Regions from separate parts of the Rhizobium sp. CNPSo 3670 genome, predicted to be linked through region 1. Evidence: riboswitches for the same ligand, from Rfam matches in the RefSeq annotation. Region 1 holds a riboswitch; each other region holds the start of a gene.

What was found. Region 1 has a riboswitch for thiamine pyrophosphate ahead of AC13QO_RS08275 (ABC transporter permease). Riboswitches for the same ligand answer to the same signal wherever they lie in the genome.
Region 2: another riboswitch for thiamine pyrophosphate. It lies ahead of thiC (phosphomethylpyrimidine synthase ThiC); the one in region 1 lies ahead of AC13QO_RS08275 (ABC transporter permease).
Region 3: another riboswitch for thiamine pyrophosphate. It lies ahead of thiM (hydroxyethylthiazole kinase); the one in region 1 lies ahead of AC13QO_RS08275 (ABC transporter permease).

What each region holds. Positions count from the first base shown of each region.
Region 1 covers NZ_JBXSOL010000006.1:151,388-156,034, reverse strand. The annotation lists gene AC13QO_RS08285 (SDR family NAD(P)-dependent oxidoreductase) at 100-870, opposite strand; gene soxR (redox-sensitive transcriptional activator SoxR) at 995-1,465, opposite strand; TPP riboswitch at 1,796-1,909, shown strand; gene AC13QO_RS08275 (ABC transporter permease) at 2,070-2,876, shown strand; gene AC13QO_RS08270 (ABC transporter ATP-binding protein) at 2,873-3,685, shown strand; gene AC13QO_RS08265 (ABC transporter substrate-binding protein) at 3,750-4,647, shown strand, end outside.
Region 2 covers NZ_JBXSOL010000022.1:16,136-20,782, forward strand. The annotation lists gene thiS (sulfur carrier protein ThiS) at 1-198, opposite strand; gene thiO (glycine oxidase ThiO) at 195-1,181, opposite strand; gene thiC (phosphomethylpyrimidine synthase ThiC) at 1,184-3,016, opposite strand; TPP riboswitch at 3,111-3,242, opposite strand; gene AC13QO_RS21475 (metallophosphoesterase family protein) at 3,500-4,647, shown strand, end outside.
Region 3 covers NZ_JBXSOL010000005.1:23,811-28,457, forward strand. The annotation lists gene AC13QO_RS06345 (ABC transporter substrate-binding protein) at 1-728, opposite strand, end outside; gene AC13QO_RS06350 (DUF1349 domain-containing protein) at 953-1,537, shown strand; TPP riboswitch at 1,671-1,767, shown strand; gene thiM (hydroxyethylthiazole kinase) at 1,813-2,616, shown strand; gene thiE (thiamine phosphate synthase) at 2,613-3,248, shown strand; gene thiD (bifunctional hydroxymethylpyrimidine kinase/phosphomethylpyrimidine kinase) at 3,245-4,054, shown strand; gene AC13QO_RS06370 (GNAT family N-acetyltransferase) at 4,270-4,647, shown strand, end outside.

The DNA of each region.
Region 1 (4,647 bases):
CATCTCGGAAGGGAAGCAAAAAGGCAGATCAGCACAATAGCATATTCGCACACACGAATTTGCCAAAAGTGATGAAATGTCAAAAAAGGTCTAACTAAATCAGCAGATAAGCTGGCCGCCATTGATCTCGAGGACCTGGCCGGTAATGTATCCGGAGAGCGAGGGCGCCGCCAGAAACAGATAGGCGGGAGCGCAATCCTCCGCTGTGCCCAGCCGCTGCAGGGGAATAGACTTTCTCGTCTGCTCCAGTTTTTCGCGGGAGGAATAGCGCTCGTGGAAATCCGTCTCGATCGTTCCGGGGGAGACACAATTGACGCGGATGCCATCCGGCGCGAGCTCGCGGGCAAGCGCCTTGGAATAGGTCGAAACGAAGGCTTTCGAGGCAGAATAAATCGAAGAACCGGGACTGCCGCCGGTCAGCGCGGAAATTGAAACGGTGTTGACGATGGCAGCGCCTTCCGCCGCCTTCAATGCCGGCAGCAACGCACGCGTCAGCGCCACCACCGACGTCTGGTTCAAACGCACGATCGCCTCATAATCTGCGTCAGTCAGTGTGGCAGCTGGAAAACGGCCGAGCATAGTGCCGGCGTTGTTGACGAGCACATGCACCTTGTCGAAAAAGGTAAGCGCATTTTCGGCAAATTGCGCAGCGCCGCCAGCGGCAGTGAAATCGGCGTGCAGCAACAGCGCCCGTCTTTCGGATTCAGCCGTCAGCAGAAAATCCGGCAGATCGCGCCCCGGTTTGCGTCCAGTATGGACGATCACCTTCGCGCCGCAGTCCAGGAACTGCCGGGCCACTTCGAGACCGATGCCCCGCCCGGCGCCGGTTACGATGACATTGCGATTTTCGAATAGTCTCGGGTGGAACACGAAGCTGTCCTCCTCGCGGACAATGCCGCCTGTTGCGCCATTCGCCCTTAACATATGAGCGCGCGGGCCGAAAGAAAGGCAGGCATCATCTTTCCGCCAGAGGCTGGCGCTCTTCCCTGAAAGTTCATAGTTCGATTTCGATCTCCAGCAGCCGTGCGCCTGGCCCTTCCTCGCCGAGCTGATCGAAGGGATTGCGCAACGGACAGCTTTCGATCGACAGGCAACCGCAGCCGATGCAGCCGGTCAGACGGTCTCGCAGCAGGCTCAGCCGTCTGATTCGCGTGTCGAGTTCATCCTTCCAGCGCGCCGACAGCGTCTGCCAGTCGGCAATCGTCGGCGTACGCCCCTGCGGCAGGGAGGCAAATGCCGTCTGGATTTCCGAAAGCGGAATGCCGGCACGTTGCGCCACCTTGATGATGCCGAGCCGGCGAAGGACATCGCGTCCGTAGCGCCGCTGGTTGCCGCGCGTGCGGATACTCGAGATCAGCCCCTTGGCCTCATAGAAATGTAGCGCCGAGACGGCAAGACCACTGCGTTGCGCCACTTCGCCGACCGTCAGAAGCCTGCCGAGCGGCGTTGCAGAAATCCTATTCATCGCCTATTGACCTCAATATTAGTTGAGGTTTTATAACCGCTGCTTCCCCGGCCGTAAAGCACGAGGCGCAGGAAGGAGCGTCAGTGAGATCATCCGGTCGATACAAGCTGAAATGATGGCGTCGGCGCTTGCCCGGCCCGCGCCGATCGCCCTGCCGATATTGCCGCCTGAAAGACAAGCGCTCGGGGTCCGTTCCCGGCAGGTACGGAACCTCGGAAAACACCCGGACAGGACCTCCGTCCGGGTGTTTTTTATCTGCGCCCCATCCGACCGGGCGGACGGGTTTGCAATTTTGCGGTTGCGGCAAGAAAACCCCGATGATAGTTTTCGCCGAAATAACAGGGGAGCTCCGTGTCGCCGGGGCTGAGATGTGAGGCGCAAGCCTCCGGACCCTTCTAAGCTGATCTGGGTAATGCCAGCGGAGCGAGGTCCAAATGTATTCCGGCGCGCAAGTGTCACTCTACCGGACGTCCGGCAATTCCGTCGGCATCCCTATCGATGCCCTCAAGGCAACCGCCCCAAATCGCGGCAGGCTGCGCATCGACACCGATGCCCTCGACAGGTTTGCGCGAACAGCCCGGCGAAAGCCTGAAACCGAACGCCGATGACATCGCCACGACCATCGGATTCGCGCCTTGCGACGCTCTATCTCGCCGTGTACCGGGCAATGCCCGCCTTGCTCGCAGGCTTTGCTTTTCTGGTGGCATGGGAACTCTATGTCGATCTTTCCGGTATCAAACCGTCCATTCTGCCGGCGCCTTCGCGTATCCTTGTCCAGGGCTGGCTGAACCGAGAGGCGCTGATAGCAAACACCTGGCCGACGCTCGGAGCGACACTCGGTGGTTTCGCCCTGTCGCTCGCCTTCGCCTTCGTCTCCTCGATCCTGATGGATTTCATGCCCTTCATGCGCCGGGCAATGCTGCCGATCTTCATCGCCAGCCAGACTTTGCCGCTGGTGGCGATCGCGCCTCTCGTCGTCCTCTGGTTCGGTTTCGGCCTTTTGCCGAAGATATTGCTGGTGGCGCTCGTCACCTTCTTTCCGCTGCTTGTTGCCCTGCTTCAGGGCTATGAGGCGACCGATCGCGACATTGCCGAGCTCTTGAATTCGATGAAAGCGAGCCGCTGGCGCATTTTTCGCCTGGCGCGGTTTCCCTCGTCCCTGCCCTATTTCTTCGCCGGCCTCCGAATCTCGATCACCTATGCCGTCGTCGGCGCGATCTTTGCCGAATATGCCGGCGCTGCAAGCGGCCTCGGCATCTATATCCTCAACGCCAAGAACAATTTCCGTCCCGATCTCGTGCTCGCCGCCGTGATCGTCAGCGCTCTGTTGACGCTCTGCCTCTTCGCGCTGACGCTGGTTATCCAGCGTTTCGTCATGCCCTGGCAGCCATCCCAGGAGCGGCGCCGATGACCGGTCAGATGCTTGAGCTGCGCAACATCTCGAAGTCCTTCGACGGCATGAAGGTTCTAGACGACATTTCGCTCGCCGTCGCAGACGGCGAGTTCGTCTCGATCGTCGGCCCATCCGGCTCCGGAAAATCGACCGTGCTGAGACTGCTGACACAGGCGCTGCGACCCGATTCCGGCGCCATGCTTTTCAACGGTGCAGCGCTGGAACAGACGCCGCATTCCTTTGCCTTCATGCCGCAACGCGATGCGCTGATGCCCTGGCGCCGGATCATCGATAATGCCGCGCTCGGCCTGGAAGTGAAGGGCATGGCTCGCCGGGCTGCCCGCGCCGCTGTCGCGCCCCTCTTCGAGCGGTTCGGCCTTGCCGGCTTCGAACATCACTACCCCGCCGCTCTTTCCGGCGGCATGCGCCAACGTGCTGCGCTGCTGCGCACCGTCATCCAGGAGCAGGACATGCTGCTGCTCGACGAGCCCTTCGGCGCGCTCGATGCGCTAACCCGCACGCAGATCCAGGAGTGGCTGCAAGGCATGTGGACCGAACATCGCTGGACGGCGCTGCTGATCACCCACGATGTTCGCGAGGCCGTTTTCCTCTCCGACCGGATCTACGTGCTGTCTGCCCGTCCGGCGCGTGTCATCCGCGAATTCCGCGTTCCCCTGCCCCGCCCGAGAAGCATTGCCGATCTCGGTTCGCCGGCGGCCCAGGCGATCGAGACCGAAATCCTGCAAACCCTGCTTCATCCGCTAGAACAGGATGGTTTTAGGCCGGTCGGCCCAAAATCTGAATCCTGTTCCAATTTAAAGAGTTAGAGTCTGATGTCGTTCGAAAACCGGACTTTTCGGCGTCATGCTCTAAAGACCTGAGGAGGTCACCATGCCGCTTCTCACCCGCCGCCAGACGATGCTCGCCGCCATCGCGACAAGCCTCGCCGGCCGCGTCGCCTTCGCTCAATCGGCGCCCGCAAAGGTTCGTATCGCGCTCGACTGGACGCCCAACACCAACCACATCGGCATCTACGTCGCCAAGGCGAAGGGCTTCTACACGGCCGCCGGCCTCGATGTCGAAATTCTACCCTTTACCGACACGAGTGCCGGCACGCTGGTATCAAACGGGGTCGCCGATTTCGGCATCAGTAGCGAGATCGAGGCCCTGACGCAGCGTGCTGGCGGCGGTGACGTGAAGATGGTCTACGGCGTCGTCCAGACGGAAACCGCACGCCTGATCTTCAAGGGCGGGCGGGACGACATCAAGAGCCCTAGAGATCTCGATGGAAAGACCTATGGAGGCTTCGGCGGCACTTGGGAAAGCGCGCTGGTCTCGGCGATGATCCGCAATGACGGCGGCAAGGGCGACGTCAAGACCGTCACCCTCGGCACCTCCGCCTATGAGGCGCTGGACAATGGCTCGATTGACTTCACGCTGGAGATCTACACCTGGGAGGGCATCGCCGCTGAGTTGGAGAATCGGAAGATCAGCCGCTTCCACTATTCCGATTACGGCATTCCCGACGAGCAGACGACAGTCATCGTTTCCAGTGACGCCTATCTCTCTGCCAGCCGAGAACACGCGCGCGCCTTCATCCAGGCCACACGTCAAGGCTATGTCCACTCCATCGATCATCCCGACGAAGCCTGCGACCTGCTGATATCAGGAAGTAACGGTGCGCTGATGAACACGGAACTGGTAAGAGCATCTCAGAAGGCGTTGATCGAAGGTCATTTCCTGAGATCCGAAGCCGGCGTGATCGGCACGCTTGATCCGGCAAAGGCCG
Region 2 (4,647 bases), on a different contig from region 1:
TCAGCCTCCTTGCATGGGGGAGAGAATTTCGATGCGGTCGCGTTCGCCGAGCCTGAAATCGCCGCGGTCCTCACGGTGCACCAGCTCGCCGTTCACTGCGGTCGCCAGCCATTCGCCTTCGTAGTCGAGAGCGAGAAGAAGATCCGCGAGCGTCGCGGCTGCGACCTCTTGTTCCTCGCCGTTGATGATGAAGGTCATGATGCCTTCCTTTCCGAGTGGTTGTCTTTTCCAAGAAGAAGCCGCGCCACCTCCCCTGCCATGGCCGGCGCCAGCAAAAAGCCATGACGGTAGAGGCCATTGACATGGAAGGTGCGCCCCTCCTGCGTCACCCGCGGCAGATTGTCGGGATAAGCCGGGCGCACGCCTGCCCCGGTTTCCGTAACCCGTGCCTCGCCGAAGGCAGGATTGAGGGTATAGGCGGCATTCAGCAACTCCATCAGCGAACGCGCGGTAATCGGGCCGATGTCGTTGCTTTCGATCATTGTCGCCCCGATCATGAAGCGATTTCGCTGGCGCGGCACGATATAGATCGGGTGGCGCGGATGCAGCAGGCGAACGGGACGGGAGAGAGAGATCTCGTTCGTTTCGACGCAAAGCATCTCTCCGCGAACGCCGCGCAATCCGGGCAGACGGCCGATCTGGGCAGCCCCGGTGCAGTCGATCACGCGATCGTAGGGGGCAAGGTCGGCATCGCCCCTGACGCCGAATGTGAGGCGCATGCGGGCTTCCTCAAGTCCGGCGGCGAGCCCCGAGAGCGCCTGGCGCGGATCGAGATGCGCTTCCTGCCGGAAGAACAATGCCCTGCGGAAGCGGCCGGCGAGATCCGGTTCAAGCGTCGCGATCGCCGGCTCGTCCAGCCATTCCCATCCGCTTGTCCGGCGGCAAAAGCGGTCGAGTTCGCCGGCATCTCGCCCGGCCGCCACCACAAGCGTCCCCCGGCGATTGACATGGCCGGGCAGCGCTGCCTCCCACCAATCGGCGGCAAGACGGCCGAGCGCCAGGACCGGCTCGTCTGCGCTTTCCCTTTCGCACCATGGAGCCAGCATGCCGCCGGCAAAGCCGGAAGCACCGGCGCCGACCTGGTCGGCTTGCTCAGCGACGCTGACCCGGAAACCGTGCCGATGGAGCTGCCAGGCAACGGTGAGGCCGGCAACGCCGGCCCCCTTGACGAGAACATGCATCGTCATTCTCCGGCAAGCGTTTTCGCAGCGTCGGCGACCGGCATGTAGAGGTCGCCGCCATCGCGATACCTGGCGGCCATGGCTTCCAGTCCTTCTTTCTGCGCCTCGGCGCGAATATCGTGGGAAATGCGCATGGAACAGAATTTCGGGCCGCACATCGAACAGAAATGCGCCACCTTGTGGGCCTCCTTCGGCAGGGTCTCGTCATGGAAGGAACGCGCCGTATCCGGGTCGAGGGAGAGGTTGAACTGGTCTTCCCAGCGGAATTCGAACCGCGCCCGCGACAGCGCATCGTCACGGATGCGGGCAGCCGGATGGCCCTTGGCGAGGTCGGCGGCATGCGCGGCAATCTTGTAGGTGATGACACCGGTCTTGACGTCGGTGCGGTCGGGCAGGCCCAGATGCTCCTTCGGCGTGACGTAGCAGAGCATGGCCGTGCCGAACCAGCCGATCATCGCGGCTCCGATGCCGGAGGTGATGTGATCATAGCCCGGCGCAATGTCGGTGGTCAGCGGTCCGAGCGTATAGAAGGGAGCCTCGCCGCAGACCCTGAGCTGCTTGTCCATATTCTCCTTGATCTTGTGCATCGGCACGTGGCCAGGACCTTCGATCATCACCTGGCAATCCCTGGCCCAGGCAATCTTGGTCAGTTCGCCGAGGGTTTCGAGCTCGGCAAATTGCGCAGCGTCATTGGCATCGGCGATCGAGCCGGGGCGAAGGCCGTCTCCAAGCGAGAAGGAGACGTCATAGGCACGGCAGATGTCGCAGATTTCCTCGAAATGCTCGTAGAGGAAGCTCTCCTTGTGGTGATGCAGACACCACTTGGCCATGATCGAGCCGCCGCGTGAGACGATCCCGGTGACACGATTGACGGTGAGCGGGATATAGGCAAGCCGCACGCCCGCATGGATGGTGAAATAATCGACGCCCTGCTCGGCCTGTTCGATCAGCGTATCGCGATAGACTTCCCAGGTGAGATCCTCTGCAATGCCGTTCACCTTTTCAAGCGCCTGGTAGAGAGGCACCGTTCCGATCGGAACCGGCGAATTGCGAATGATCCATTCGCGGATGTTGTGAATGTTGCGGCCGGTGGAGAGGTCCATCACCGTGTCGGCGCCCCAGCGGATCGCCCAGACCATCTTTTCCACTTCTTCCGCCATCGACGAGGTGACGGCCGAGTTGCCGATATTGGCGTTGATCTTCACCAGGAAATTCCGGCCGATGATCATCGGTTCGGTTTCCGGGTGGTTGATGTTGGCCGGAATGATCGCGCGGCCCGCCGCGACCTCCCGCCGCACGAATTCGGCCGTCACGAAATCGGGAATATCAGCGCCAAAGCTCTCGCCGTCGCGCCCGAGCGCCTCCTTCGCGGCCTGCCGGCCGAGGTTTTCGCGGATGGCGATGAACTCCATTTCCGGCGTGATGATGCCGGCACGCGCATAGGCGAGCTGGGTTACGGCGCGGCCCGCTTTTGCCTTCAGCGGCGTGTTGCGAATAGGGAATTCCGGCGTCAGCCGCTCGCCGGTGACAAAACCATTATCTTCAGGCTTCACCACCCGGCCTACATAGGCTTCGACATCGCCGCGCGCTCTGATCCAGTTCTCGCGCAGACGCGGCAGCCCGGCGTCGATCGAGACCGTATGTGCCGGGTCGGTATAGGGACCGGAGGAATCATAGACCGTTACCGGCGGTTCACCGGAGGTCGGGTGAAGGCTGATTTCGCGCATCGGCACGCGCAGATCAGGATATAGCGTTCCGGGCTTGGCGATCTTGGTCGAGGCCGGAAGCGGGCCGGTGGTGACGACCGGAGTAAGCTTGGGTGCGACGATATTCATGGGTGAGGCTCCAAGGTTTGACGTTTGGAGACCCAGTTCCAGTGTTGGAATGATGGAAAGACGCCTCATGCGACAAAGCGAAATCCGCCCGACAGCCGCAGCGTCTGCACCGTCCCTACGCCAGTATGAACTGGATCAGGTTCAACGGGTCACTGCGCCACAACAGGCAAAGCCGTATTGTTCAGCAGAATCTCAGCCCCTTGCCGGGACACCCCTGGTGAATGCCCTGCATCAAAGACCGCTGCGGCCCTGATGTCAAGCCGACCCTCACGCGTTCCCATCCGTACCTTTTGAGTCGGCGGCCAGTCCGATAGAGCAGCATTGATTGTGGATGGGCCAGCTCCGCCGGCCCATTTCACTCGCCAGGACGCTGCCGTCCATGCTCTGAATATTCGTGGCATGGTCTCATGTTTTGCTGACGGCGATAACGTTTATTTGTTAGACCGCGCCTGCTGGATCACTCTATCGCAACACCTTGCATTCATGGCCTTTCGTTTCGTCCACACTGCCGATCTCCATCTCGACTCTCCCTTGCGCTCTCTCGCACTTCGCAACGCAGAGCTGGCCGAGCTTGTCAGTGACGCCAGCCGGCAGACGCTGGTCGCGATCGTCGATCTTTGCCTTGAGGAGCAGGTCGACGCGCTTGTCATCGCCGGCGATCTCTATGACGGGGAGCAGACGTCGATGAAGACGGCGCGCTTCCTGGCGAGTCAGCTGGAGCGGCTGCACCGGGCGGGCATTTTCGTCTTCAAGATCCGCGGCAATCACGATGCCATGTCGAAGATCGCTCGGGAACTGGTGATGCCTGATACGGTGAAGATCTTCGGCGGCCATGCCGAGACCGTCGAGACCACCAAGGGCAGCTTGTCGGTCGCAATCCACGGTCTGAGCTTCGCCAAGCCGCAAGCCCCGGACCCGCTGCTGCCGAAATTCAAGCCGCCGGTAGCGGATGCCGTCAATATCGGCATCATGCATACGAGCCTGGCCGGATCGGCCGGACATGATGTCTATGCGCCCTGCAACGTGCTCGACCTGCATGGCTCGGGTTTCGACTACTGGGCGCTCGGGCATCTCCACCAGCGCAGCCATTATCCCGGCACGGCGACGGTCATCATGCCCGGCATGCCGCAGGGCCGCGACATCAATGAAGCGGGCGTCAAGACCGTGTCGCTGGTGACCGTGGCCGACGACCGGACCGTGACGGTCGAGGAGCGGCGTACCAGCATCGCGCAGTTCGAGCGCGTCAATGTCGACCTCACGGGTGTCGATGATTGGCGTGAGGCAGCCATGATGGTCGAGACGGCCCTGATGGCGCAGCGCGACCGCACGGCTTCGCTGCATCTTGTCGCACGCCTCAGGCTTTCCGGCCTCACGCCGCTCTCCTGGCAGCTGCGGCGCGATGTCGACCTCATGCAGGCCGAAGCCGAGCGGCGCACCGACGCGATCGGCCGCACCTGGATCGAGAAGCTGGAACTCGCCTTCGAAGCGCCCTCGATCCCCGCAGACGCGTCCGCCGCCGATCCCGTCGTCGAACTCGGGGCGCTGATGCGGGACGAGGTCATCACCCGCAGCGGATTTCGCGACGAGGTCAGGGAGATGGTCCGGGACCTGCTTGCCGACCTGCCGCCCGA
Region 3 (4,647 bases), on a different contig from region 1:
TGGCCGGAAACGGCGGCCTCGACGCGGGTGTTCGGGTCCGGCACCGGCACAAAGCGGATTTCATCAAGATATTGATGACGCGCGCCGCCATAGCCATCGCTCTCGCCGCTGCGTGGCTTGTACCCATCGAAGCGGACAAGCTGGATATACTGGTCGGCTTTCCGTTCCTTCAGCATATAGGGACCGGTGCCGATGAACTCCTTCATCGGCTCGTCCTGCTTTTCGGACGGGATGATGATGGCCGCCGAATTGTTGAAGGCAAGCAGCGAGGTCAACGGCGCATAGGGCTGCTTCAGCGTGATCGTAACCGTCGAAGGATCGGTAGCCGCGATCTTGTCGATAAAGCCGGCCACCTGCTTGCCCCGCGAGGCGATCTTCATCCAGCGGGTAAGCGAAGCGACCACATCCTCGGACGTCATATCGGTATTGTCGTGGAACTTGACGCCAGTCCTGAGCTTGATCGTATAGGTTTTGCCGTCGGCGCTGATCTCGGGCAGGCTTTCGGCGAGAAGCGGCGTGACGTTCCAGCTCTTGTCGAAAGTGTAGAGCGTCTCGAAAATATGCTGGGTGACGATGCCGACGAGATCGGCCGTCGACGACATCGGATCGAGCGTCGGCGGCTCGCCGATCGTCGCGACATTGATGACGCCGCCCTTTTCCTGGGCAAGCAGGGTCGAAGGCAGGGCGACGAACGCGGTTCCGAGAAGGAATGCGACGAATGTTTTCATATGAGAGCTCCCGATTTAGTTCCACAATTATGTAATTCATCTTTTTGTAACAGAATAGAAGCTGGAGCTATCGTGTCAAGCATGAGTGGTCGATTATGCAGCCGCGGATAGCGCGTTGCCGGAAAAGCACCATCTTCAGCTGCGCTAGTTCTCCGCACGGGGCCTGCGTGGTACGCCAAGTGAGACGACTGCCCTGCGGCAAGATTAAAGGAAGGGAGAAGCGAATGAGCATCGACTTCAATGACGGGAAATGGCTGAACGAGCCGGGCAGCTGGCACGCCGACGAAACCGGCCTGACGATGACGACAGGCGAAAAGACCGATTTCTGGCGCGAGACCTATTACGGCTTCACCCGCGACACCGGCCACTTCCTCGCCTTTCCCACCGGCGACAGCTTCACCGCACAGATCCGCGCCCAGGGCGAATTCCGCACCCTCTACGATCAGGCAGGCCTGATGGTACGCATCGACGAGAGCCGCTGGGTGAAAACGGGCGTCGAATTCACCGACGGAGAAGCCTTCCTCAGCACCGTCGTCACCGACGGAAAGTCAGACTGGTCGGTGTCGCAGCCCTTCAAGGAATTGGAGGATTTCCGCATCCGTGTGACGGTCGCAAACGGCGCCGTGCGCATCCAGGGCTCCCGCGACGGTAGCCGCTGGCCGTTGCTGCGGTTAGCACCCTTCCCGGCTGCCGATCGCTATGAGGTCGGGCCGACAGCCTGTACGCCGGAGCGAAGTGGTTTGAGGGTTCGATTTTCGGAGTTTTCAATCAGCCCGGCGATTACGACGGGGCTGCATGATTTGAGTTAGGCAAAATTGGATGCCGTCAGGATTGCGCTGGGAAGGCCTCCAGCAATGTCCACGCCCAAGGGCAGCCGCTCCGAAATACCGGAATACTCACTTTCGGAGTGACAGCCGCGCCATTCTCTGCGAAAAAGAGCGTGATGAGAGACAGGGGCGTTCGTCGACAGACGGGCTGAGAAGAACCCTTCGAACCTGAACCGGATAATGCCGGCGGAGGGAGTCGCTCGGGGCATCGCCGTAAGAGCAGCGCCCCGCGCCCGCCCCCGCCTGAAAGGGGCACCATGCAGAGCAAGATCACGTCGGGAGCCATGCTGAAGGCGATGCGCGAAAAGCCGCCGCTCGTTCAGTGCATCACCAATTATGTCGCGATGAATATCGCGGCCAACGTCCTGCTGGCCGCGGGCGCTTCGCCCGCCATGGTGCATGCCGCCGAAGAAGCCGGCGAATTCGCCGGCATCGCCAATGCTTTGACCATCAACATCGGCACGCTCTCGACGCAATGGCTCGAAGGCATGCAGGGGGCTGCCAAGGCCGCCAATGCGGCGGGCAAACCCTGGGTGCTTGATCCGGTGGCCCATTACGCCACGGGCTTCCGCCGTGCCGCGTTGGCCGACCTTCTGGAGCTTCGCCCGACGATTATCCGCGGCAACGCCTCCGAGATCATCGCGCTTGCCGGCGGCGAGAGCCGTGGTCAGGGCGTCGACAGCCGCGATCCAGTCGAACAGGCGGAGGGTTCGGCACGGCGGCTGGCGGAGAGGCAGCGGGCCATCGTCGCCGTCACCGGTGCTGTCGATTTCGTCACCGATGGCGCAAGGGCAGTCCGTATTGCGGGCGGATCGGCCCTGATGCCGCAGGTCACCGCGCTCGGCTGCTCGCTCACCTGCCTCGTCGGCGCCTTTGCCGCGACCGCGCCCGAAGATCTCTTCGGCGCGACTGTCGCCGCGCTTGCGACCTTCGCCGTCGCCGGCGAAGATGCAGCGCTCGGCGCCGCCGGCCCGGGCTCCTTTTCCTGGCGCTTCCTCGATGCGCTGGCTGCGATCGACGCCGAAACGCTCGATGCCAGGGCAAGGGTATCGGTCGCATGAAGCGCTTCGACCTTTCGCTCTACCTCGTTCTCGATCCTGATCTCTGCGTCGGGATCGGGATGGTCGAGACCGCGCGCCTTGCCGTTGCCGGCGGCGCGACGATGGTGCAACTGCGCGACAAACAGGCCGGCACGGCCAGGATGATCGAGACCGGCCGCGCCTTGAGAGAGGCGCTCGGTGGAACCGACGCCCTGCTCATCGTCAACGACGATGTCGAGGCGGCCATCGCCATCGGCGCCGATGGCCTGCATATCGGCCAGGAGGATATGGATGCGCGCACGGCGCGCGGGATGATCGGACCCGGGATGATCCTCGGCCTCTCGGTCGAGACCGAGACACTTGCCGCTGCCGTCGATCCCGGTCTCGTCGATTATGCCGGCGTCGGACCGGTGTTTGCGACGCCGACCAAGGCCGATCACAAGCAGCCGATCGGCTTTGATGGGCTTGCTAGGCTGGTGATGGCCTCGCCGGTGCCGTCCGTCGCCATCGGCGGCCTCAAGGCGGAGCATGTGGCGGAAGTGTTTGCAGCCGGCGCCGAAGGGTTAGCCGTTGTCTCCGCCATTGCGGGCACGTCGGACCCCGAAGCGGCCGCCCGCCGCATCGCCGCAGAAATCCGAAAGGTCCGCCCATGATCCGCAACGTTCTCTCCATCGCCGGCTCCGACCCCTCGGGCGGCGCCGGCATCCAGGCCGATCTCAAGGCGTTTGCCGCCCGCGGCGTCTACGGCATGGCGGTGCTGACGGCGCTGACGGCGCAGAATACCCAAGGCGTCAGCGGCGTGCATCTGGTGCCGCCGCAATTCGTCGCCGACCAGATCGATGCCGTCTTCGCCGACGTGCGAGTCGACGCCGTCAAGATCGGCATGATCGCCAATGCCGGCATAGCCGAGGCTGTCGCCGCAGCCCTTGCCGATCGACGGGGAATCCCCATCGTTCTCGACCCGGTGATGATCGCCAAGGGTGGGGCCGCCCTGCTCGCGCCCGAAGCGGTCGACGTGCTGACCCGGCGGCTGCTGCCGCTCGCAACCCTCCTGACCCCGAACCTGCCCGAGGCCGCGGCCCTGTTGCACCAGCCGGTCGCGACCAATCGCGATGAGATGGCGGCGCAGGCCGAGCGGCTGCGCGCGCTTGGCCCCGCCGCCGTATTGGTCAAGGGTGGCCATCTCGGCAGCGACGAGAGCCCAGACGTGCTTGCCACGGCCGACGGCCTGCACTGGTTCGAGGCCAGGCGAGTGCCGACGAAAAATACGCACGGCACTGGCTGCACGCTCTCCAGCGCACTGGCCGCCGAGCTTGCCAAGGGCGCATCGGCCGAGCAAGCCGTCGCCATTGCGAAGGATTACCTTGCCGATGCAGTCGCCGCCGCCGGCAGTCTCACTGTCGGCTCCGGACATGGCCCGGTGCAGCATTTTCATGCGCTTTGGAAGCACGGCGAATAACCGATCCCGCCGAAACGCGCAGGCTCAGGATTACGAGAGAAAAACGGCCCGGCCTCCCCCGGGCCGTTTTCATTCGCGCCAGCCGGCGCTGATCCGAAGCTGGGCGCACCGCTCCGTTTGAAAAATCCCTGTTGACAAGGCCAGTTAGATAGCCAAGTCTATGACATTAAACGGATATATATTCCGTTATAAAGGAATACCTGGAGGAGAGACAGGTGCCAGACCTGCTTGTGAGCTTATATTCCAACAGGCTCGCCGACCTGAAAGAGCGGGCCGACAATGTCCGCGCCTCCATTCGTCCGGCTCTTCCTCCAGAATTGCACCTAGTCGTCAACTGGGTTCGCGAACGATTCAGCGAGAAATGGGCAAGCGAGGTTTCGGTTGCTTTTTCCCGCCAACCCGTCGCCTGCCAGATTGCCATCGACGGCGGCAAGCTGCTCGGCTTTGCCTGCTATGACACGACGGCCCGCGGCTTCTTCGGCCCAACCGGCGTCGATCCCGAGGCGCGTGGCAAGGGCATCGGTCTCGCGCTGTTTTCCGCCTGCCTTCAGACGATGAAGACGCTCGGCCATGCCTATGCCTTCATCGGCGAT